Regions from separate parts of the Hydrogenophaga electricum genome, predicted to be linked through region 1. Evidence: predicted binding sites of a transcription regulator. Region 1 holds the regulator's gene; each other region holds the start of a gene.
What was found. The regulator sigma-54, encoded in region 1, starts transcription at its own class of promoters, with help from an activator protein. The targets are predictions, from matches to a motif close to TGGCANGNAANCTGCTTT.

Region 1 (7,567 bases):
CGTGGCCGGGGCGTTGCTCAGGCACTTTTTCATGAATGCCTTGCGTTCGTCGCCCTTGAGCGCCTGCGCGCCGGCATCGGCATTGCAGGCCTTCATCCGTTCCTGCTGGGGCGTGCCGGCGGTGGGCTCCGTCTCGCCCTTGAGGCAGCGGCTCATGAACTGTTTGCGCTCATCGCCCTTGAGGTCGGTTTCCCCCGCGCTCTGGTTGCAACGGGTCATCCGCGCCTGCTGCCCGGTGGGCGCCTTGTCCGGCGGGGTTGGGGCCTGGGCCGACGCCATGGTGGCGCACAAGGTCAACAGAATCAGCAGCGGTTTCATGGGGTTCCTTGCAAACGGTGCGTGGACGGGGCCCGCCAGCGCGGGTGGCGCAACGATAGCGCAGCCGCAGCCCTGTCGGCGCACAGGGTCGGCGCGCCCGCCTAAAATTCCGCCCCTATGCTGAAAATCAAACAAGAACTGCTGGCCGGGCTGGCCCAGGCCCTGGAACAGCTGTCGCCGGGTGCCGGCGAGAAGGCCGCCTTCGAATCGCCCAAGGTGGCGGCACATGGTGACTTCGCCGTGACCGCGGCCATGCAACTGGCCAAGCCGCTCAAGGCCAACCCGCGCCAGGTGGGCGAGCAGCTCAAGACCGCGTTGCTGGCTCAGCCGGTGTACCAGCAGTGGGTGGCCGAGATCGATATCGCCGGCCCGGGGTTCATCAACATCCGCCTCCAGCCGGCAGCGAAGCAGCAGATCGTGCGCGAGGTGCTGGAGGCTGGCACGGGTTTCGGCGTGCAGCCGGCCAACGGCCAGCGCCTGATGGTCGAGTTCGTGTCGGCCAACCCCACCGGCCCGCTGCACGTGGGCCACGGCAGACAGGCCGCGCTGGGCGACGCGATCTGCAACCTCTACAGCACCCAGGGCTGGGCGGTGCACCGCGAGTTCTATTACAACGACGCGGGCGTGCAGATCGGCACGCTGGCGACCAGCACCCAGCTGCGTGCCAAGGGCTTCAAGCCCGGTGACGAACAGTGGCCCGAGGCCGCCTACAACGGCGACTACATCCAGGACATCGCCAACGACTTCCTGGCAAAGAAGACGGTGCACGCCGATGACCGCGAATTCACCGCCAGCGGTGACGTCGACGATGCCGACAACATCCGCCAGTTTGCCGTCGCCTACCTGCGCAACGAGCAGGACAAGGATCTGCAGGCTTTCCAGGTCAAGTTCGACCACTACTACCTCGAATCCAGCCTCTACACCAGCGGCCGCGTCGAGGCCACGGTGAACCGGCTCATCGCCAACGGCAAGACCTACGAGCAGGACGGCGCGCTGTGGCTCAAGTCGACCGACTACGGCGACGACAAGGACCGCGTCATGCGCAAGGGCGATGGCACGTACACCTACTTCGTGCCCGATGTGGCCTACCACATCGCCAAGTGGGAGCGCGGCTTCACCAAGGTCATCAACATCCAGGGCACCGACCATCACGGCACCATCGCCCGCGTGCGCGCCGGCCTGCAGGCCGCCGAGGTGGGCATCCCGCAGGGCTACCCCGACTACGTGCTGCACACCATGGTGCGCGTGGTGCGCAACGGCGAAGAGGTCAAGATCAGCAAGCGCGCCGGCAGCTACGTCACGCTGCGCGACCTGATCGAGTGGACCAGCAAGGATGCCGTGCGCTTCTTCCTGCTCAGCCGCAAGCCCGACACCGAATACACCTTCGACGTCGATCTGGCGGTGCAGAAGAACAACGACAACCCGGTCTACTACGTGCAGTACGCGCACGCGCGCATCTGCTCGGTGCTCGCGGCCTGGGGCGGTGACAGGGCCGCTCTCCAGGACACCGACCTGTCGGCGCTGGAGGGGCCGCAGGCCCAGGCACTGATGCTGCTGCTGGCCCGGTACCCGGCCATGCTCACGGCCGCAGCGGCCGATTTCGCTCCGCACGATGTGACCTTCTATCTGCGCGAACTGGCGGCGGCCTACCACAGCTACTACGACGCCGAGCGCATCCTGGTCGATGACGAAGCCGTGAAAAAGGCCCGCCTGGCGCTGGTCGCGGCGACCGCCCAGGTGCTGCACAATGGCCTGGCGGTGCTGGGTGTGGACGCACCGCAAAAAATGTAAGGCACGAGTTCCGGATGAAACATTCTCCCCGGCCGCAGCGTGGCGGCACCCTGATCGGTTTTGTGGTGGGCGTTCTGGTCGGTCTGGCCATCGCCCTGGCCGTGGCGATGTACGTCACGCGCGTGCCGGTGCCCTTTGTGGACCGGGGCGTTTCCCGCTCGGCGGCGCAGGACGCGGCCGAGGCCGAGCGCAACAAGGGCTGGAACCCGAACGCCGGCCTCGCCAGCAAGGCCCCGCTGCCTGCGGCGGCGCCGGCGCCCGAATCGGGCGATCCCGCCGTGACGGCACCGGGCGTTGCCCCCGCTGCTGCGCCTGCTGCACCCGCCAGCTCGGCCGACCCGATCGGTGACCTGGTGCAGTCGCGCCTGGGCTCGCCGGCGCCCGCAGCCCCTGGCACGGTGACGGTCACCGTCACGCGCGACACCTCGGCACCAGCGTCCGCAGCCACCGTGGGCGGTGCCGAGCCTTTTGTCTACTTTGTGCAGGCGGGGGCTTTCCGCAGTCCCGAGGAAGCCGAGTCACAGCGTGCGCGTCTGGCCATGATGGGGTTTGCCGCCAACATCACCGAGCGCGAACAGGCCGGGCGACCGGTGTTCCGGGTCCGTGTGGGACCGTTCCAGCAGAAGGTGCCGGCCGACGCGACCCGCGAGCAGCTCGAGTCCGGCGGGGTGGAGGCGGCGCTGGTGCGCGTGCCGCGCTGACACCCCGCGTCCGCGGGAACTTTGCCGCGGCGCCGGCCACCAACCCGCTCATCACAGGAGTCCTTACATGCAACGTCGTCAGTTTTCCGCTTCCCTGCTGGCCTCCGGCGCGGGCGCCGTATCCGGTGCCTTGTGGTCCCCGCTGGCGCAGGCCCAGGTCGGGGGCTTCAAGGAAGGCAACGAATACCAGCGCCTGGGCCGCCCCGCGCCGGTGGATGCCCCGAACGGGCAGGTGGAGGTGATCGAGTTCTTCGCCTACACCTGCGTGCACTGCTTCAACTTCGAGCCCATCTTCAGCGCCTGGATTCAGAAGAAACCGGCCCACGTGACCGTGCGTCGTATGCCTGTCGCGTTCAGCGAAGCCTTTGTGCCGCTGCAGCGGCTGTTCTACGCACTCGAAGCGATGGGCCAGCTCGATGCCTTGCACGAAAAGGTTTTCAAGGCCATCCACGTCGAGCGGCAACGCCTGACCACCGCCGAGACCATCACCGCCTGGGTCGGCAAGCAAGGGCTGGACACCGCCAAGTTCACCGAGAACTACAACGCGTTTTCGGTGGCGGGCAAGGCGCGGCGCGCGGCCCAGATGCAGGAAGCCTATCTGGTGGAGGCCACCCCGTCGCTGGGGATTGGAGGACGTTTCTACGTCCCGGGTCAAGGTCCCAAGACCCTGCAGGTGGCCGACGCACTGATCGCCGATCTGCGCAAGGGCTGACCGGGTTTGGGTCACCTGGTGGCGGGGCCGGTCAAAGGCCCCGCAATTTGTTCGGCCATGCGCGCCGAACGCCGGCCGGTGAAGGCTACAATGAATGCAAGTTTCGTGCCCTCACCTGCCATGCCCGTGCTTCAAAACCCCCGCTTCCCGATCCGCTCCCTGTTGCTGGCCTTGGCCTGCGCGTTGCCCGTGGGCGCCGTGCATGCGGAGTTGGCCGACAAGGACAAGCCGTTGAACATCGAGGCCGACAGCCTGCGCTATGAAGATGCTAAGCAACTGAGCGTGTTCACCGGCAAGGTGGTGGCCACCAAGGGCACGATCATCATGCGCGGTGCGCGCATGGAGGTGCGCCAGGACCCGCAGGGCAACCAGTTCGGTCTGCTCGTCGGGGGACCGAATGCCTTGGCTTTCTTCCGGCAGAAACGCGAAGGCGTGGACGAATGGATCGAGGGTGAGGGCGAGCGCATCGAATACGAAAGCGCCTCCGAAACCGTGGTGTTCACCGGCAAGGCGGTGATGCGCCGTTACCGGGGCACCCAGCTCAACGACGAGAGCTCGGGCACCCAGATTACCTACAGCAGCGCCACCGAGGTCTACACCGTCAAGGGCGGCGCTGCCGCCACCGCGTCCAATCCTTCCGGCCGTGTGCGGGCCATGCTGACCCCGATCCCGGACGAGCAGGCGAAGCCGGCACCCGCCACAGCGCCCGCCCAACTGCGGTCCACCAACACCCTTCCCGAGCAGAAGCAGTGACGGCGGCGGAGGCCCCGGCGCCGATGGCGGTCCGCAGCCGGCTGGAAGCACGCGGCTTGCGCAAGGCCTATGGCAGCCGCAAGGTGGTCAAGAACGTCTCGCTCTCGGTCGACAAGGGCGAGGTGGTCGGTCTGCTGGGCCCCAATGGCGCGGGCAAGACCACATCGTTCTACATGATCGTGGGCCTGCTGCGGGCCGACGGTGGCGAAATCGAACTCGACGGCATGCGCATCGAGCGCCTGCCCATCCACCGGCGGGCCCGCCTGGGCCTGGGCTATTTGCCGCAGGAAGCCTCGATTTTTCGCAAGCTCACGGTGGCGCAGAACGTGCGCGCGGTGCTGGAGCTGCAGCACGATGTGAACGGCGAGCCGCTGTCGGCGGTCGATATCAACGACCGTCTCGACGAACTGCTCAAGGAATTGCGGGTCGACCACTTGCGCGATTCGCCCGCACCGGCGCTCTCGGGTGGGGAGCGTCGCCGCGTGGAAATCGCGCGTGCGCTGGCCACCCGGCCGCGCTTCATCCTGCTGGACGAACCCTTTGCCGGTATCGACCCGATCGCCGTGCTCGAAATCCAGCAGATCATCGCTTTCCTCAAGGACAAGGGCATCGGTGTCCTGATCACCGACCACAACGTGCGCGAAACCTTGGGCATCTGCGACCACGCCTACATCATCAGCGATGGCCAGGTGCTGGCCAGCGGGACCACGGCCGAGATCGTCGAGAACGCCGACGTGCGTCGGGTGTATCTCGGCGAACACTTCCGGATGTGAGGCCAGCATGCGGATGACCGGACCTGGCGGACAGCTTCCGACGGGCATGCGCCCGGCATGGCGTGATGCGGAGCGGGCGGCGGCATGAAACAGTCGCTCTCCCTGCGGGTTTCGCAGCACCTGGCCCTGACGCCGCAACTGCAGCAGTCGATCCGGTTGCTGCAGCTGTCCACGCTCGAAATGGCGCAGGAAGTCGAGCAGATGCTCGACGAGAACCCTTTCCTGGAGCGCACGGAAGAAAGCGCCGAGCGCGAGGAGTTTGGCCTGTCGGCCACCGACGCACCGGTCAGCGCGGGCGAACAGCTCAGCGAGTCGGGGAGCGGTGCGGATGATGGCGCCGCCGCTTCGGCGGGCGAGCGCCTGTCCGCCTCGGATGAAAGCGCCCCGGCCGACGACCTGGAAGGCCGGCTCGACGGCTCGGCCCCCGTGGAAGAAAGCTGGGAAGGCGACGGCACGGTCGAAATCGCGCCCGATGACAGCGAATGGGGCGGTGACGCGCCGCCGCGCAACGGCGCGTCGGACGACGACGAAACCGCCAGCGCGGCCGAGCTGGCGCGCAGCCTGATCAGCCTGCAGGACCACCTGCACGAACAGGCGCGCATGCTGCGCATCGGGGACGACGACGCGGCCGCGCTGTTCTTCCTCATCGAATCGCTGAACGATGACGGCTATCTGGATGGCGATCTGGGTGATCTGGCCCGCGCGTGGTGGCGCCTGGCCCATCCCGACACCGGTTTGCCGTCGCTTGAAGAGGCCGAGGAGGCCGAAGAGCAACTGCGCATCGCGCTGGGCTGGCTGCAGGCGATGGAGCCCGCTGGTGTGGGGGCGCGCGATCTGGCCGAATGCCTGCGGCTGCAGATCCAGGAACTGCGCAACACCCCGGCAGCCCGCATCGCGCTGGCGATCTGCCAGCAACCGCTGGAGCTGGTGGCCAAGCGTGACATCAAGCGCCTGTGTGCGCTCACGGGGGCGGACGACGAGACGGTGCGCGCCGCCCTGGGCCTGATTGCCGGGCTTGAACCCAAGCCGGGGCGGCGCTTTGTCGACGTGGAGCGCAACATCGTCGTGCCCGACGTGATCGTGCTGCGTGCCGGGCGCGGCTTCAAGGTGGTGCTCAATCCCGACGTCATGCCCCGCCTGCGCGTGCACGATGTGTACGCCAACGCGCTGCGGGGCCAGCGCGGAGGGCGCGACAGCGAAGGCGGCCACGCGGCGATGCAGCAGCGCCTGCAGGAAGCGCGCTGGTTCATCAAGAACATCCAGCAACGCTTCGACACCATCCTGCGCGTGTCCAGCGCCATCGTCGAGCGCCAGCGCAATTTCTTCATGCACGGCGAACTGGCCATGCGCCCGCTGGTGCTGCGCGAGATCGCCGACGAACTGGGCCTGCACGAGTCGACCATCAGCCGCGTGACGACGGCCAAGTACATGTCCACGCCGTTCGGCACCTACGAGCTGAAGTACTTCTTCGGTTCTTCGCTGGGCACGGAAACCGGCGGCAACGCGTCGAGCACCGCGGTGCGCGCGCTCATCAAACAGTTCATCTCGGCCGAAGACACCAAAAAACCGCTGTCGGACAACCAGCTCTCGGACATGCTCAAGGAGCAGGGCATCGAGTGCGCGCGCCGCACCGTGGCCAAGTACCGCGAGGCGCTGCGCATCGCCCCGGCCAATCTGCGCAAGGCGCTCTGACAGACCCGAAAAAACGCCGCCCAAAGGGCGGCGTTTTGGCAGGCAGGGCGCTCGGTGCGTGCTCAGGCAGTGCGCGTGCGCAGCGTGGTGGCGGGTGCGCCGCGGCTGGCCAGGCCCCACACCACCTGCCAGGCCATGGCCACGGCGCCAACGATGAACACCACGTCACCGAAGGTGCGCACCCAGCGCAGCGTCTGCAGCAGCGGCTGCTGCAGGAAGGCTTCGCTGCGGGCGTACCACAGGCCCTCGCTGACACTGGCGTGGAACTGCAGGATGCCGATGGGCAGCAGGCTGGTGGCGATCATCAGCACCAGGCCGACGTTGAGGCCCCAGAACGCGGTTGGCATCAGGACGGGGCTGAAAACGAACTGCGGGCGAAGGTAACGCAGCACCAGCAGTGTGAAGCCCAGTGCCAGGAAGCCGTACACCCCGAACAGGGCGGCGTGTGCATGCACCGGTGTGGTGTTCAGACCCTGCACGTAGTACAGCGAGATGGGCGGGTTGATCATGAAGCCGAAGACGCCCGCGCCCAGCATGTTCCAGAAGGCCACGGCCACGAAGCACATCAGGGGCCAGCGCAGGTTGTCCATCCAGGGCGCACGGGTCTTCAGGCGCCAGTTGTCCCAGGCTTCGTGGCCCAGCACGATCAGCGGCACCACTTCCAGCGCGCTGAAGGCCGCCCCCACCGCCATCACCGGCGTGGTGGTGCCCGCGAAGTACAGGTGGTGGAAGGTGCCCGGAATGCCGCCCAGCAGGAACAGCGAGGCCGAAGCCAGGCTGGCGGTGGTGGCCATGGGGCGCGAGACCAGGCCCATGCTGCTGAAGAC
Region 2 (7,567 bases), on a different contig from region 1:
GTGGTGGCATCGGGCGGCAGGGGCTGAAGCACGCCGGCGTCGAGCAGCAGACCGCCGTTGCGGTATTCGGGCAGGCCGGTCAGGGCATCGAGCCCCTGCACCGCCACGCCCGCCCATTCGAAGGGCTCCAGCAGCGAATAGGTCAGCCACTGCGACAGCTTGTGGAACGGCATCCAGCCGCGCGTGAGCCCCGGGCCCTGCACGGCCGGGTGCGGCCAGCAATCGCCCAGCGACACGCCGTCGATGGCGTTCTGCGCCGGCCAGATGTCCGACAGCGTGTCCAGCAGCGCCTGCAGCACGTCGTGCGCCTCGATGGCCCGCCGCTCGGTCCCCACCAGCGCATCGAACAGCCCGCCCGGCCGGCCCAGCGGGCCGAAGCTGCCGGGCTGCGCCGCCAGCACCTCGCCCAGGCGGCGCAGCAGCGCGGCGCGCCCTTCCAGCCCGATCAGCGGGTTGTCGGCCCCCACCTGGAAAGCCGCCCCGAGCCGTTCGGCGGTCACGGCGCGCAAGCCGGCCGCATCCGCGCGCAGCGGCTGTTCGGGATCGCTGGAGAACAGCCCTGCCACGAAGGCGTGGAAGCTGGCCACGCCCAGGCCTTCGGAGCGGGTAAAGCGCTGGCCGCTGCCGGCCTCCTGGTAGCCCCAGGCCGCGCCCGCACCGGCATCGAGCAGCACGCTCACCAGCGCCAGGTCGATCTGTGCCCGCGCGCGCGCCGCAGCCGGCACCGCACCCAGCAGCACATCCAGCTGGCCGGCGCGGTCCACCCCGCCGGCCTCGAAGTGGCGCCAGCGGCTGTGGTACGGAATGCGCAGGTCCGGGTAGCGCGAACGCGTGACCTCGGCCACGGTGCGCGCCGCCTCCGGCAGGGCGCCGTCGTGGATGGCAAAAAACGCCGATTCGCCGCGCCGCGCCAGCGCCAGCAAGGCATGGGCGCGTTCGCGGATGGCGGTGGTGGCACGCAGCGCCTGCGCCGCGCCCGCCGCAGTGGTGGTGTCGGTGTCGGCCATGCTCACGCGTCCAGCCCCCGGCCCTTGGCCTTCTTGAGCTCCTCGGCATCGGGCACGGCGCCGGGGGTGAAGTAGCCGGCCGCCATCTTGGCGTCCATCTCCACGCGCGCATCGGCCGGGATGAGTTCGTCCGGGATGTTCACGCGCACGCCGACCTCGATGCCCGAGCCGGTGATCGCGTCGTACTTCATGTTGCTCATCGACACCAGCCGGTGGATCTTGCGGATGCCCAGCCAGTGCAGCACGTCGGGCATGAGCTCCTGGAAGCGCATGTCCTGCACGCCGGCCACGCATTCGGTGCGGGCGAAGTACTGGTCGGCCGTGTCGCCGCCGACCTGGCGCTTGCGCGCGTTGTAGACCAGGAACTTGGTCACCTCGCCCAGCGCCCGGCCTTCCTTGCGCGAATAGGCCACCAGGCCCACGCCGCCACGGCCACCAGCCTCCTGGGCCTGCGCGCCCAGAATGCACTCTTCGATGGCGTGCGTGAGGTAGGGCCGGCAGGTGCAGATGTCGGAGCCGAACACGTCGGAGCCGTTGCACTCGTCGTGCACGCGTGCGGTCAGTTCCACCTCGGGGTTGGCCAGATCGCGCGGGTCGCCAAAGATGTAGACGGTCTGCCCGCCGATGGGCGGCAGGAACACGTCCAGGTCGGACCGCGTGACGAGTTCGGGGTACATGCCGCCGGTTTCTTCGAACAGCACGCGGCGCAGATCGGTTTCGGAACAGCCGAAACGTTTGGCGACCTCGGGCAGGTACCACACGGGCTCGACCGCCACCTTGGTCACCAGCGCCGCGCCGCCTTCGAGCAGCAGCTTGCCGTCGGGCTTGAGGCGCCCTTTCTGCACCGCCTCGATCACCTCGGGCAGGATCACGTGCGCCTTGGTCACCGCGATGGTGGGGCGGATGTCGTAGCCCGCCGCCAGTTCGGTGGCGTATTCGCGCGCCACCTCGGCGCCCCAGGGGTCCATGCTGACGATCTTGCCCGGGTCGGCCCACTGCGGGTAGGGCCCGATCACGTCGGTCGGCGCGGTGTTCGTCAGGTCGGCCTTGTGCTCGCGACTGAGCGCGCCCGCCGCCACGGCCAGCGCCCGGTAGACGCTGTAGCTGCCACTGTGCGTGCCGATCACGTTGCGGTGCGCGCGGTTGGTGGTGGTGCCCACCAGCGGCCCGCGCTCGCGCGCCGTCACCGCGCCCCACCGGATGGGCAGGGCGCCGAAGCCGCCCGAATGCGAGGTGAGCCGGATGTGGCGCGGGTGCGGCGACTGGGCCGATGGCGGCAGCGCGGCCGGGGCCACGGCGGGAGCGGCGTCTTCAGACATGAAAGGCCTCCTCAGAAAAAGGCGCAGGGGGACACGGGGTGCCGGTATGAGCCGGTTTTTTGGACCAACTGGTCAAAACCGTAACAAAAACCATGCCACACGTCGACAGCGGATTTGCCCCAATGCGGTGCACCTTGCGCGGAGCGACCGTTTCAGCCCTGCCCCATTTCAGCTTCCCCTGGCGCCCCCCGGGTACCCACCTGCAGGCGGACACGGGGCGGCTGTCCGGACAGCTGCACGCCATACCCCAGCCGCCGCCCCATCGCCACCAGTGCCCCATGCCCGTGGTGGCCCAGCAGGCAGTGCAGTTCGGTGTCGGCCCGGCAGACCGCGGCCGACAGCAAGGCCGTGCCGAGCCCGAGGCGGCGCACGGGCCGCTGCACGCTCAGCGCCAGCTCCCAGGCCCCGGGTTCGGCCGTGGGCACCAGTTGCAGGGCGGCCAGCAGGCCTGCTCCGGTTCGCCGGCGCCAGCCCCACCAGCGCTGGGCCGGCCAGGAAATGCCGCGCACCCAGTTCCGCAGCGCGGCGTCGCCCAGCGTGCAACCGAAGCGGGCGTACCGGTCGTCGGTGTCCAGGGCCAGCAGGTGCACCGCCAGCGCGCGGCGGTCCTCCGCTGACAGCGGCACGAGCTCAAGCGTCGACCGCCACATAGACCAGCTCCGCCGATGTGCAGCGGTGGCGCGCCCCGGTGACCGGCGACTCGGCCCAGAGCTCGACCTGCACCCGCACCGAACGCTGGCCGGTGCCCGTCACGCGCGCCGTGACCTCGACCACATCGCCAACGACGGCGGGGGCGACGAAGTCCATGCGTTCGCTCGCGGCCATCACCACGCTGCGCCGCACCTGCCGCGTGGCCGCAACGAACCCGGCCTTGGCCATCCAGGCCATGGCCGGCCCGCCGTGCAGCACGCCACGGTGGTTGGCATGGCCCGGGAACACGATTTCGGCCACCCGTGCCCAGCCCGCCGGCGAGGCGCCATCGGCCGGACCGTCCGCCGCCTCCGGCGCGATGGCGGTGGCCGGTTCGGTCCCGGCCTGGCGCACCATCACGAATTCGCCGCGCAGGCAGTGCACCCGCTCGCCGCTGAGCAGGTCTTCGGCCGTCAGACTGGCTTCCACGGTGGCCGACCGGCGGCCGCGCTGCAGCACGCGGGCCTGGCATTCGACCGCAAAACCGGCCGGCGCGGGCGACGCGAAGTCCAGGCGCCCCACGGCGGCGGTGACCACCGCGCCGCGCAGCGCCTTGCTGCCCATGATGAACGCCAGGCGGTCGAGCATGGCCAGCGCCGCACCGCCGAACAGCGTGCCGTGGTGGTTGGATTGGTCGGGCCACACCAGGTCGACCACGACCAGGGGGGTGGGCAGCGCCGCCGCGGATGCGGGCGCCGGGAAAACGACAGATTCGGACAAGACAGACCTCCGTTGAAGGAGGCGAAGCGCACACCGATCGCAAGACGGCCTCCGCGCGCGAGCCCGCCCGGATGCCCGCGGCACGGAGCGCCACGGCAGCGGTAGACAAGGGTTTGCCACGCGGAACGGTCCCGCTCCGGGACACCCCGCCCAGGCACAGACACACACACCGCCCCGTGGCAGGTCTCCTGGCTCTCGGGTCGTCATCCGCTGCCAGCCTTCCCGGCACGAAGCCAGTGGCGTGGAGGGCAGCGGACTCGCCGATCACAGTTGCGGGGGCAGCCACAGACTGGGTTGGTGATCAACCGTTCTGTCGTTCCCTTTTCATTCTTGCGGTGGGGCAAGAAACCGCGGGGCCGGCGCAGTATACGGCCGCCCTGTGCCGCCGGGCGGGCCGGCCCCGGGGGTCGGTCAGCGCTGCGGCGCGCGCTTTTTCGCGGCCTCGTCGTCGATCAGTTCGTACCACATGGCGTTGAGCACGGCAAAAGCGGCGGCCAGCAACAGGCCGAGGATCCAGGCGAAGTACCACATGAGGATGTCCTTTCAGGGTCTGGTGGAATCAGTAGGCGTGGTCGCCATGGGTGATGTCGCGGGTGCGCACCTTGCCCCACATGACGCGGTACACCCAGCTCGTGTAAGCCAGGATCAGCGGCACGAAGATCACCGCGCACACCAGCATGATGAACAGGGTCTTGTGGCTCGACGAAGCGTCCCAGACCATCAGCGCCGAGCGCAGGTCGATCGACGAAGGCACGATGAAGGGGAACATCGACGCGCCCACGCTCAGGATGATGCCGGCGATGCCCAGCCCGCTGAACACCACCGTGAGGCCTTCCCAGCGCGCGCGCAGACCCAGCAGCGCCGCCAGCGTGCCGGCAAAGCCCAGCGCCGGAGCCAGCAGGGTCCAGGGGTGCTGCTGGTAGTTGCTGAACCAGGCGCCCGCCACGCCGGCGGTCACGGTCTTGAGCAGCGGATTGGACGGGCCATTGGCCAGGTGCGGGCTGCTCAACTGGTAGCCGGCCACGAAGGCCCACAGCAGCCACCCGGCCAGCGCGTACAGCACCAGGGTGCCCAGGGCCGCCAGCGAGGCGAAGCGGCGTGCCCGCTCGGCCACGGTGCCTTCGGTCTTGAGCGTCAGCCAGGCGCCGCCGTGCATGACCAGCATCGTCACCGACACCAGACCGCACAGCACCGCATACGGGTTGAGCAGGCCGAAGAACGTGCCTTCGTAGATCATCCGCATGTCGTCGGTGAAGCGGAACGGCACGCCCTGCAGCACGTTGCCGATGGCCACGCCGAAGATCAGCGCCGGCACGAAGCCGCCGACGAACAGCGCCCAGTCCCAGGCGCTGCGCCAGGTCGCGCTTTCGCGCTTGCTGCGGTACTTGAAGCCCACCGGCCGCAGGATGAGCGCGAACAGCGCCGCAAACATGGCGAGGTAGAAGCCCGAGAAAGACATGGCGTAGATGTGGGGCCAGGCCGCGAAGATCGCGCCGCCGCCGAGCACCAGCCACACCTGGTTGCCTTCCCACACCGGGCCGATGGTGTTGATGACGACACGCCGCTCCAGATCGGTGCGGGCGACGAAGGGCAGCAGCGCACCGACCCCGAGGTCGAAGCCGTCGGTGACGGCAAAGCCGATCAGCAGCACACCGAGCAGCAGCCACCAGATGACACGCAGGACGTCGTAGTCCAGAAGGGTATGAAGAATCATGGAATTTCTCCGCAGTGAGCGTGGGTGGGGCGGTCAGGCGGTATGCACCTTGCCGATGAGGGGCACGTCGGCGCCGGCAGCCGGCGGGGCGTCCGGCTCGGGGCCTTTGCGGATGGCCTTGAGCATGAGCTTCATCTCCACCACGATCAGCACCGTGTAGATGGCCACGAAGCCCAGCAGCGTGAACAGCACGGTGCTGGCGCCGAGTTCGGACACGGCCACGGCCGTGGGCAGAACACCTTCCACCGCCCAGGGCTGGCGGCCCAGTTCGGCCACGATCCAGCCGGCTTCGGCGGCGATCCAGGGCAAGGGAATCGACCACACCGCCAGCCTGAGCAGCCAGGGGTGGGCATCCAGGCGGCGGCGCGCCGACAGCCAGAAGAACGTGGCCGTGAGCACGATGAAGAACAACCCCAGGCCGACCATCAGGCGGAAGGACCAGAACAGCGGCGCCACCTGGGGCACGGTGTCCCAGGCCGCCTTCTCGATCTGCGCCTCCGTGGCCTGGCGCGGGTCGTCCACATAGGGCTTGAGCAGCAGGGCGTAGCCCAGCGAACGCCCTTGTGCGTCAAACGCCTGTTGCAGGTCCGACGGGATGGGCACGCCCGCGCCCAGCGCGCGGATCTTCTGCAAGGTGTCGTAGGCCTGCTGGCCTTCGCGGATGCGGCCCTTGGCGGCCGTCACCAGGTCTTCGATGCCGGTGATCTCTTCGGTCAGCGAGCGCGTGCCGATGAGGCCCATGACCCAGGGAATGTGCACCGCGTAGTGGGTCTGGCGCGCGGCCTGGTCGGGCAGACCGATGGCGGTGAACGAAGCCGGTGCCGGCTCGGTCTTCCACATGGCTTCGATGGCCGCCAGCTTCATCTTCTGGTGTTCGCTCGTGGCGTAACCGCTTTCATCGCCCAGCACCACCACCGACAGCGCAGCGGCCAGGCCGAACGAAGCCGCCACCGTCATCGAGCGCTTGGCCAGTTCGGTGTGCCGGCCCTTGAGCACGTACCAGGCCGACACGCCCAGCACGAACAGCGCGGCCACGGTGTAGCCGGCCGACACCGTGTGCACGAACTTGGCCTGCGCCACCGGGTTGAACAGCACCTCGTAGAAGCTGTCCACCTCCATGCGCAGGGTCTGCGGGTTGAGCTTGGCGCCCACGGGGTTCTGCATCCAGCCGTTGGCGATCAGGATCCACAGGGCCGAGAAGTTGGTGCCCAGCGCGACCAGCCAGGTCACCACGCAGTGCGCCACCTTGGACATGCGCTCCCAGCCGAAGAAGAACATGCCGACAAAGGTGGCTTCCAGGAAGAAGGCCATCAGCCCTTCGATGGCCAGCGGTGCGCCGAAGATGTCGCCCACGTAGTGGCTGTAGTAGCTCCAGTTCATGCCGAACTGGAACTCCATGACGATGCCGGTGGAGACACCGAGCGCGAAGTTGATGCCGAACAGAACGCCCCAGAATTTGGTCATCTGCCGCCAGATGGGGCGGCCGGTCATCACGTAGACGGTCTCCATGATGGCCAGCAGGATCGACAGCCCGAGCGTGAGCGGTACGAACAGAAAGTGGTAGAGCGCAGTCATCGCGAACTGCAGCCTTGACAGGCCGACGATGTCGAGATCCATGGCAGGTTTCCTTTCGAGGGGATCAGATCGAGAACACAAAAAAATCAGTCAATCAGGCCGCAAGGCCTGCAAGGCAGCGGCAAATCCGGCCGAGCCCCGGCGCAGGTCGTCGACCAGACGGCCCTGCCGGAACACCAGCAGGCGGTCGGCCAGCGCGGCCTCGCGCCGCAGATGGGTGGCGATCAGCAGCGTCCGCCCCTGGGCGTGGGACCGCAGCCGCTGCAACACGTCGCGCGCAATGGGTGGGTCCAGGCCTTCGGTCGGTTCGTCCAGCAACCACAGCGGGGTCGGGCGCAGCAGCAGCCGGGCCAGCGCCAGGCGGCGCATCTGCCCACCCGACAGCCCCAGCCCGCCTTCGCCCAGCGGCGTGTCCAGCCCGTTGGGCAGCGCCCGCACGTCGGCCGCCAGGCCGGCCGCGTCGAGCACCGCCCACAGCCGCTCATCATGGGCCTGCGGATCGGCCAGCCGCAGGTTGTCGCGCAGGCTGTCCTGAAACAGTT
Region 3 (7,567 bases), on a different contig from region 1:
TGGCAGGTCAGGACCGGAACAGTCGGGAGTATTGGGTTTCGTGGCGGGCCGAGAGGATGGCCAGCATGGGGGTGAAGGCCTGGCGTTGTTCGTCGGGCAGGGCGATGGCGTGCTCGACGGCAGCCGGGATCTCGCCCACCAGACGGGCCAGCATGCGTTGGCCGGCCCCCTGGCCGAGCGGGACCGACTTGATGGCCGCCTGGACCATGTTCTCTGCCCAGCCGAAGGCGAAGCCGGTGAGGCTCTGGGGCAGGGGGGCGCCCGTGGCTGCGGCGGCGCAGGCCATGGCCACCGGGTAGGTGGGCGGCGCCAGACGGGCCTGCAGCAGGCTGTCCGTGATGCCCTGGCCCAGCGCGCCCAGCGAGCGGGCCCATTCCAGCAGCGACCGGCCCATCTGTTCGGTCTGCAGGCGTAGCTCCTGCGTTTCGCGCGTGGTCAGCACCCAGTCGTTGAGCGCGCGAATGCGCTCCAGATCGTGCGCCTGCCAGGCGGCGAAAGCCTGGGCAAAGACGGGCAGGTCGCTGCGGGCCTGGCCCAGGTGGAGCTGGTCGACCAGCCATTGGGCCGCGCTGTGCTCGTCGGTCACCAGGCCCGCGTCGATGGCCGCTTCGAGGCCCTCGGAATACGAGAACCCGCCCACCGGCAGCGCCGGCGAGGCCAGCCAGAGGGTGTGCAGCAGCCCTGCGGGCGGGGGAACGGGAGCGATGGCGCTGGTGGACTCAGCCGTGGTCATGATCGTGGGAATGCCCAGGGCCGTGACCCTGTCCGTGGCTGTGCTCATGCCCATGGTGGTGGTCGTGCGCGTGCCCGTGGTCATGCCCATGGCTGTGGCCTGCGTGGCCGCCATGCCCGGCGGCATAGGCGCCGCCTTCGGGTTCGAACGGCTCGCGCACCTCGACCACGTTCAGGTGCATGGCGCGCAGCATGTCGGCCAGCACATGGTCGGGCTCGATCTTCAGATGATCGGGCCGCAGTTCGATGGGCACATGGCGGTTGCCCAGGTGGTAGGCCGCACGCATGAGGTCGAACGCCGGGTCGTGATCGTGTCCGTGGTGGTGGTCGGTGCAGGCGGTGATGCGCAGCACCGGTTGCGGCGCCGCGACCACCCGCAGCAGCGATCCGTCCTGCGTGACCAGCACGTCGCCGCCGCGCACCACGGTGCCGCGCGGCAGGAACACGCCGACACGGCGCCCCTCGGACGATTCGGCGTCGAAGCGGCTTTTCTGGCGCACATCCCAGTCCAGCGTGACCGTGGCTGCGCGGCGCACGAGCACGGCCGCGAGGCCTTGGGCCTGAGGGATGAGCTTGGAGACTTGTTGCATGGATGTCCCTGTTTTGCTATCAAAACAGGAAGTATCGCTGGGCCATGGGAAGTTTGCTGGCGGGCTCGCAGGTCAGCAGCACGCCGTCGGCGCGCACGGTGTAGCGCTGGGCGTCGATCTCCATCTTGGGCAGGTAGCTGTTGTGCACCATGCTGGCCTTGGTGACGCTGCGGCAGTTCTGCACCGCCACCGTGGTCTTGGCCAGGCCGTAGCGTTGCGCCACGCCGGTCGCCTGCGCGGCAGGCGACACGAAGGTGAGGCTGCCCTTGGCCAATGCGCCGCCGAAGGCACCGAACTGCGGGCGGTAGTGCACCGGCTGCGGCGTGGGGATGGAGGCGTTCGGGTCGCCCATGGCGGCCAGCGCGATGCTGCCGCCCTTGAGCACCAGCGCCGGCTTGACGCCGAAAAACGCGGGCTTCCAGATCACCAGGTCGGCCCACTTGCCGACTTCGAGCGAGCCGACGATGTGCGACATGCCGTGCGCGATGGCCGGGTTGATCGTGTACTTGGCGATGTAGCGCTTGACGCGGAAGTTGTCGTTGCGGCTGCTGTCTTCGGGCAACGCGCCACGCTGGTTCTTCATCTTGTCGGCCGTTTGCCAGGTGCGGATCACCACCTCGCCGACGCGGCCCATGGCCTGGCTGTCGCTGCTCATGATGCTGATGGCACCCAGGTCGTGCAGGATGTCTTCGGCGGCGATGGTTTCGCGGCGGATGCGGCTCTCGGCAAAGGCCAGGTCTTCGGGAATGCCGGCGTCCAGGTGGTGGCAGACCATCAGCATGTCGACGTGTTCGTCGAGCGTGTTGACGGTGTAGGGCATGGTCGGGTTGGTGGACGAAGGCAGGAAGTTGGCCTCGCCGACCACGCGGATGATGTCGGGCGCGTGGCCGCCGCCAGCCCCTTCGGTGTGGAAGGCGCACAGCGTGCGGCCTTTGGTGGCCGCGATGGTGTCTTCGACGAAGCCCGATTCGTTGAGCGTGTCGGAGTGGATCGCGACCTGGGTGTCGGTTTCTTCGGCCACGTCCAGGCAGTTGCTGATGGCGCTGGGCGTGGTGCCCCAGTCTTCGTGCAGCTTCAGACCGATCACGCCGGCATCGATCTGCTCGCGCAGCGGTGCGGGCTGGCTGGCGTTGCCCTTGCCCAGAAAGCCCAGGTTCATCGGCAGGCCGTCGGCCGCCTGCAGCATGCGCTCAATGTGCCAGGGGCCGGGCGTACAGGTGGTGGCAAAGGTGCCGGTGGCCGGGCCGGTGCCGCCGCCGAGCATGGTGGTCACGCCCGAGGCCAGGGCTTCGTCCACCTGCTGCGGGCAGATGAAGTGGATGTGGCTGTCGATGCCGCCGGCGGTGACGATGTTGCCTTCGCAACTGATGATTTCGGTCCCCGGGCCGATGACGATGTCGACCCCCGGTTGGGTATCGGGGTTGCCGGCCTTGCCGATGGCGACGATGCGGCCGTCCTTGAGACCGATGTCGGCCTTGACGATGCCCCAGTGGTCGACGATGAGCGCGTTGGTGAGCACGGTGTCGACAGCGCCTTCGGCGCGCGTGCGCTGGCTTTGCGCCATGCCGTCGCGGATGGTCTTGCCGCCGCCGAATTTCACTTCCTCACCGTAGCCGCCGGCGGCCAGGGTGTAGTCCTTCTCGACCTCGATCAGCAGGCCGGTGTCGGCCAGGCGCACGCGGTCGCCGACGGTGGGGCCGAACATGTCGGCGTAAGCGCGTTTGGGAATGCTGGCCATGTCAGGGCTTTCCTTGGAAATCAGAGCTTGCCTTGCGTCAGGCCACGGAAGCCGTACACGATGCGGTCGCCCGCGAAGTCCACCAGTTCGACGGTGCGCTGTTGCCCGGGCTCGAAGCGCACCGCGGTGCCGCTGGCGATGTTCAGCCGCTTGCCCTGCGCGGCGCTGCGGTCAAAGGCCAGCGCAGCATTGGTCTCGGCAAAGTGGTAGTGCGAGCCGACCTGCACCGGGCGGTCTGCGGTGTTCTTCACCACCAATGTCAGCCCGGCACGGCCGGGGTTGAGGGCATGGTCGCCGTCGTCAACAAGGAGTTCGCCGGGAATCATGGGGATGTCCTCAGGCGGCCAACTGGCTGAACAGGTAGACGCCAGCGGCGCTGAGCGCGGCGCCCAGGCTGCCCAGCGCCAGACCACTGCGCCGGCCCAGCCAGCGCTTGATCGCCAGGCCGATGCCAACGCCGCCGATGTGCAGCACGGCCGTGGTCAGCAGGAAGCCGAGCGCGTAGCCGGCAAAGCCGGTCTCGGGCGTTTCGGCACCGTGGGCCAGGCCGTGCAGCGACGCGGCCGCAGCGATCAGGCCCAGACCCAGGGCGGGCGGCAGGGGCCTGGCCGCCAGGATCAGCATGGCGCCGAACATCACCACGCTCAGCGAGATGGCGTGTTCCAGGTAGGGCACGGTCAGGCCCATCATGCCCAGCACGGCGCTGGCCACCAGGGCCAGCAGGAAGGTGGCCGGGCCCTGCCAGGCCTTGTTCGCGGGCAGGGCCGAGACGGACCAGATGCCCACGGCGACCATGGCCAGCAGGTGGTCGGGACCGAAGGGGTGGACCAGGCCTTCCAGGAGGCTGCTGGTGCCGTGGCCGGTGTGGGCCTGGGCGGCGAGGGCGGTGGTACCGAGCGCGGTGGATAGGAGGGTTTTGACGAGTGTTGTGTGTTTCATGAAGGTCCTCGGCAGAGAAGGCGGTGGCACGAAGTGTCCGGGTCAAGGATGCGGTGGAACCGGCTTTGCCGGGCCACTCGCATCGCCCCCTTGGGGGGTGACGGGCGAAGCCCGGCGCGGGGGGGTCAACTGATCGGCGTGTGGACAGTGACGAGCTTGGTGCCGTCGGGGAAGGTGGCTTCGACCTGGATGTCCGGGATCATCTCGGGCACGCCCTCCATCACGTCGTCGCGCGTCAGCACGGTGCGGCCCTCGCTCATGAGCTGGGCCACGGTCTTGCCGTCGCGGGCGCCTTCCATCACGGCGGCGGTGATCAGCGCGATGGCTTCGGGGTAGTTGAGCTTGAGGCCGCGGGCCTGGCGCCGCTCGGCCAGCAGGGCGGCGGTGAAGATCAGCAGCTTGTCTTTTTCGCGAGGGGTCAGTTCCATGGCGGTCGGCGGGGAAAAGGGCGTCGGGTGACCAAAGGCTGTCGATTCAGCAAATACTGTGCCTGCAAGGCACCTTGTTGGTGCGTGGCACAAAATCTGCAGCATTTTCGAGGTGAACACCTCTGCTGAAAACGCCCATACGCCCTTGCCCGCGCCGGTGGACGCGCCGCAGCGCATCATCAAGGTGCGCCGCGACTACAACAGTTGGGTGGCCAGCGAAACCATGGAGGACTACGCGCTGCGCTACACGCCGCAGCGTTTCCGCAAGTGGAGCGAATGGCGCGTGGCGAACACGGCTTTCGGCGTGGCCTCGTTCCTCATCCTCGAAGCGGTGGGCGCCACGCTGCTGGTGCAGTACGGCTTCATCAACGCCTTCTGGGCCATTCTGGCCACGGGGCTCATCATCTTCCTGGCCGGCCTGCCCATCAGTGTGTACGCCGCGCGCTACGGGGTCGACATGGATCTGCTCACGCGTGGCGCGGGCTTCGGGTACATCGGCTCGACGATCACCTCGCTGATCTACGCCACCTTCACTTTCATCTTCTTCGCGCTGGAGGCGGCGGTCATGGCCTACGCGCTGGAGCTGGCGCTGGACATTCCGCCCGCCTGGGGTTACCTGATCTGCGCCGTGGTGGTGATTCCGCTGGTCACGCACGGGGTGTCGGCCATCAGCCGCTTCCAGGTGTGGACGCAGCCGCTGTGGCTGGTGATGATGACCGTGCCGTTCGCGGCCGTGCTGATCATGGACCCGGGGGCTTTTGCCGGCATCGTGCACTACGGTGGTGAATTCGGGGTGGGTGAAGATTTCCGTTGGAACCTTTTTGGTGCAGCGCTCACCGTCGGTATCGCGCTCATCACGCAGATGGGCGAACAGGCCGACTACCTGCGTTTCATGCCGGCCCCCCGGCCGGGCCAGCACTGGCGCTGGTGGGCCGGGGTGCTGGCCGGCGGGCCGGGCTGGGTGATCCTGGGCGTGCTCAAGATGCTGGGAGGCGCGCTGCTGGCCTGGCTGGCGCTGTCGCACATGGTCTCGCCCGAACACGCGGTGGACCCGAACCAGATGTACCTGGCGGCCTACGAATACGTGCTGCCCTACGGCTGGGCGGTGGCGGCCACGGCGCTGTTCGTGGTGGTCTCGCAGCTCAAGATCAACGTCACCAACGCCTACGCCGGCTCGCTGGCCTGGAGCAACTTCTTTTCGCGCCTGACGCACAGCCACCCGGGCCGGGTGGTCTGGGTGGTGTTCAACACGCTGATCGCCTTCATGCTGATGGAGATGAACGTGTTCCAGGCGCTGGGCGAGGTGCTCGGGCTCTACAGCAACCTCGCCATCGCCTGGATCATGGCCGTGGTGGCCGACCTGGTCATCAACAAGCCGCTGGGCTGGAGCCCCAAGGGCATCGAGTTCAAGCGCGCCTACCTCTACGACATCAACCCCGTGGGCGTCGGGGCGATGGTGCTGGCCTCGCTGCTGTCGGTGGCGGCCTACCTGGGGTTGATGGGGGCGATGGCGCAGGCGTTTTCGGCGGTGATCGCGATGGTGACCGCGCTGGTGACGGCGCCGCTGATCGCGTGGGCGACGAAGGGGCGCTACTACATCGCCAGAGGAGAGGGCCCCCACGCTCCGACCTCCATCGAGGAGGGCGGCTATCGGCGGCTGGGCGTGCTGAAGTGCGTGATTTGTGAACGGGACTACGAAGGCCCCGACATGGCGCACTGCCCGGCCTACCAGGGCGCCATCTGCTCGCTGTGCTGTTCGCTCGACGCGCGCTGCGGCGACCTGTGCAAACCCCACGCGCGCCTCTCGGTGCAGTGGCAGGGGGCGCTGCGCATGCTGCTGCCGCAGCGCGTGTGGCCGTACCTGCGCGCCGGGCTGGCGCACTACCTGCTGATCATGCTGGTGATGGCGCCGCTGCTGGCGGCCGTGCTGGCCCTGCTGTACCGCCAGCAGACGCAGGCGCTGGAGACCCAGGCGGTGGCCGGCCTGGTCGACGCCGCGCTGCGCGCCGGCTTTCTGCATGTGTACGCGGTGCTGCTGCTGATCGCGGGCATCGTGGCCTGGTGGCTGGTGCTGGCGCACAAGAGCCGCGAGGTGGCGCAGGAAGAGTCGAACCGCCAGACCCGATTGCTGATGCAGGAGATCGAGTCGCACCGCCGCACCGACGAGGCCCTGCAGCAGGCGCGCCGCGCCGCCGAGCAGGCCAACCAGGCCAAGAGCCGCTACATCAGCACCATCAGCCACGAGTTGCGCACGCCGCTCAACAGCATCCTTGGCTACGCCCAGTTGCTGCAGGAAGACACCGATCTGCCGCAGCACCAGGCACAGGCCATCCGCGTCATTCACCGCGGGGGCGAGCACCTGCTCTCGCTCATCGACGGCACGCTCGACATCGCCCGCATCGAGTCGGGCCGGCTGGCGCTGGACGTGCGCCCCATGGCCTTTGCCGACGTGGTTCGCGAGGTGGCCAGCATGTTCGAGCTGCAGGCTGCCGCCAAGGGCTTGCGCTTCGTGTTCGACGCGCCGGCCGACCTGCCGCTGGCGGTGCGGGCCGACGAAAAGCGCCTGCGCCAGATCCTCATCAACCTGCTGGGCAACGCGGTGAAGTTCACCGGCCTGGGCGAGGTGCGCCTGCGCGTGCGCCATGCGCGCGAGATGGCGCATTTCGAGGTGCACGACACCGGCCCGGGCATGAGCGCGGCCGACATGGAACGCATCTTCGAGCCCTTCGCGCGCGGGCAGGGCGCGGTGGCCGCGGCCGGGCCCGAGGGCGGGACCGGGCTGGGCCTGACCATCGCCAAGATGCTCACCGACCTCATGGGCGGCGAGATGACGGTGCGCAGCCAACCCGGCGCGGGCACCGTGTTCACCGTGCGACTGTTCCTGCCGGCGCTGCAGGGCGTGGCGGCGCGGCGCGTGCGCCCCACGCTGCCGGTCACCGGGTATGCCGGCGCGCGCCGCCGGGTGCTGGTGGTCGACAACGAAGAAAGCGACCGCGAACTGCTGGCCAACTGGTTGCGCCCGCTCGGGTTCGAGGTGATGCTGGCCACCAACGGCCACGACGCACTGGCCCTGCTGGAGGGCGTGCAGCCCGGCGGTGCCCAGGCGCCCGACGCGATCTTCATGGACCTGGCCATGCCCG

Region 2: a site for sigma-54 is predicted at 2,407-2,424, ahead of QQK43_RS10375 (GTP cyclohydrolase II). Genes of this name have one in related genera too.
Region 3: a site for sigma-54 is predicted at 4,474-4,491, ahead of QQK43_RS12575 (urease subunit gamma). Genes of this name have one in related genera too.

What each region holds. Positions count from the first base shown of each region.
Region 1 is NZ_BSPB01000021.1:25,531-33,097, reverse strand. Features, by position in the region: gene QQK43_RS13355 (PsiF family protein) at 1-318, opposite strand, end outside; gene argS (arginine--tRNA ligase) at 436-2,109, shown strand; gene QQK43_RS13345 (SPOR domain-containing protein) at 2,124-2,810, shown strand; gene QQK43_RS13340 (thiol:disulfide interchange protein DsbA/DsbL) at 2,878-3,522, shown strand; gene lptA (lipopolysaccharide transport periplasmic protein LptA) at 3,643-4,275, shown strand; gene lptB (LPS export ABC transporter ATP-binding protein) at 4,299-5,048, shown strand; gene QQK43_RS13325 (RNA polymerase factor sigma-54) at 5,133-6,740, shown strand; gene QQK43_RS13320 (nitric-oxide reductase large subunit) at 6,803-7,567, opposite strand, start outside.
Region 2 is NZ_BSPB01000013.1:89,183-96,749, forward strand. Features, by position in the region: gene QQK43_RS10370 (URC4/urg3 family protein) at 1-1,007, opposite strand, end outside; gene QQK43_RS10375 (GTP cyclohydrolase II) at 1,010-2,326, opposite strand; gene QQK43_RS10380 (hypothetical protein) at 2,479-2,952, opposite strand; gene QQK43_RS10385 (acyl-CoA thioesterase) at 2,957-3,736, opposite strand; cobalamin riboswitch at 3,898-4,104, opposite strand; gene cydX (cytochrome bd-I oxidase subunit CydX) at 4,148-4,267, opposite strand; gene cydB (cytochrome d ubiquinol oxidase subunit II) at 4,296-5,450, opposite strand; gene QQK43_RS10400 (cytochrome ubiquinol oxidase subunit I) at 5,484-7,067, opposite strand; partial or broken gene QQK43_RS10405 (ATP-binding cassette domain-containing protein) at 7,116-7,567, opposite strand, start outside.
Region 3 is NZ_BSPB01000019.1:22,173-29,739, reverse strand. Features, by position in the region: gene ureG (urease accessory protein UreG) at 1-1, opposite strand, end outside; gene QQK43_RS12600 (urease accessory protein UreF) at 8-733, opposite strand; gene ureE (urease accessory protein UreE) at 720-1,322, opposite strand; gene ureC (urease subunit alpha) at 1,342-3,060, opposite strand; gene QQK43_RS12585 (urease subunit beta) at 3,081-3,386, opposite strand; gene QQK43_RS12580 (HupE/UreJ family protein) at 3,397-3,999, opposite strand; gene QQK43_RS12575 (urease subunit gamma) at 4,125-4,427, opposite strand; gene QQK43_RS12570 (hybrid sensor histidine kinase/response regulator) at 4,540-7,567, shown strand, end outside.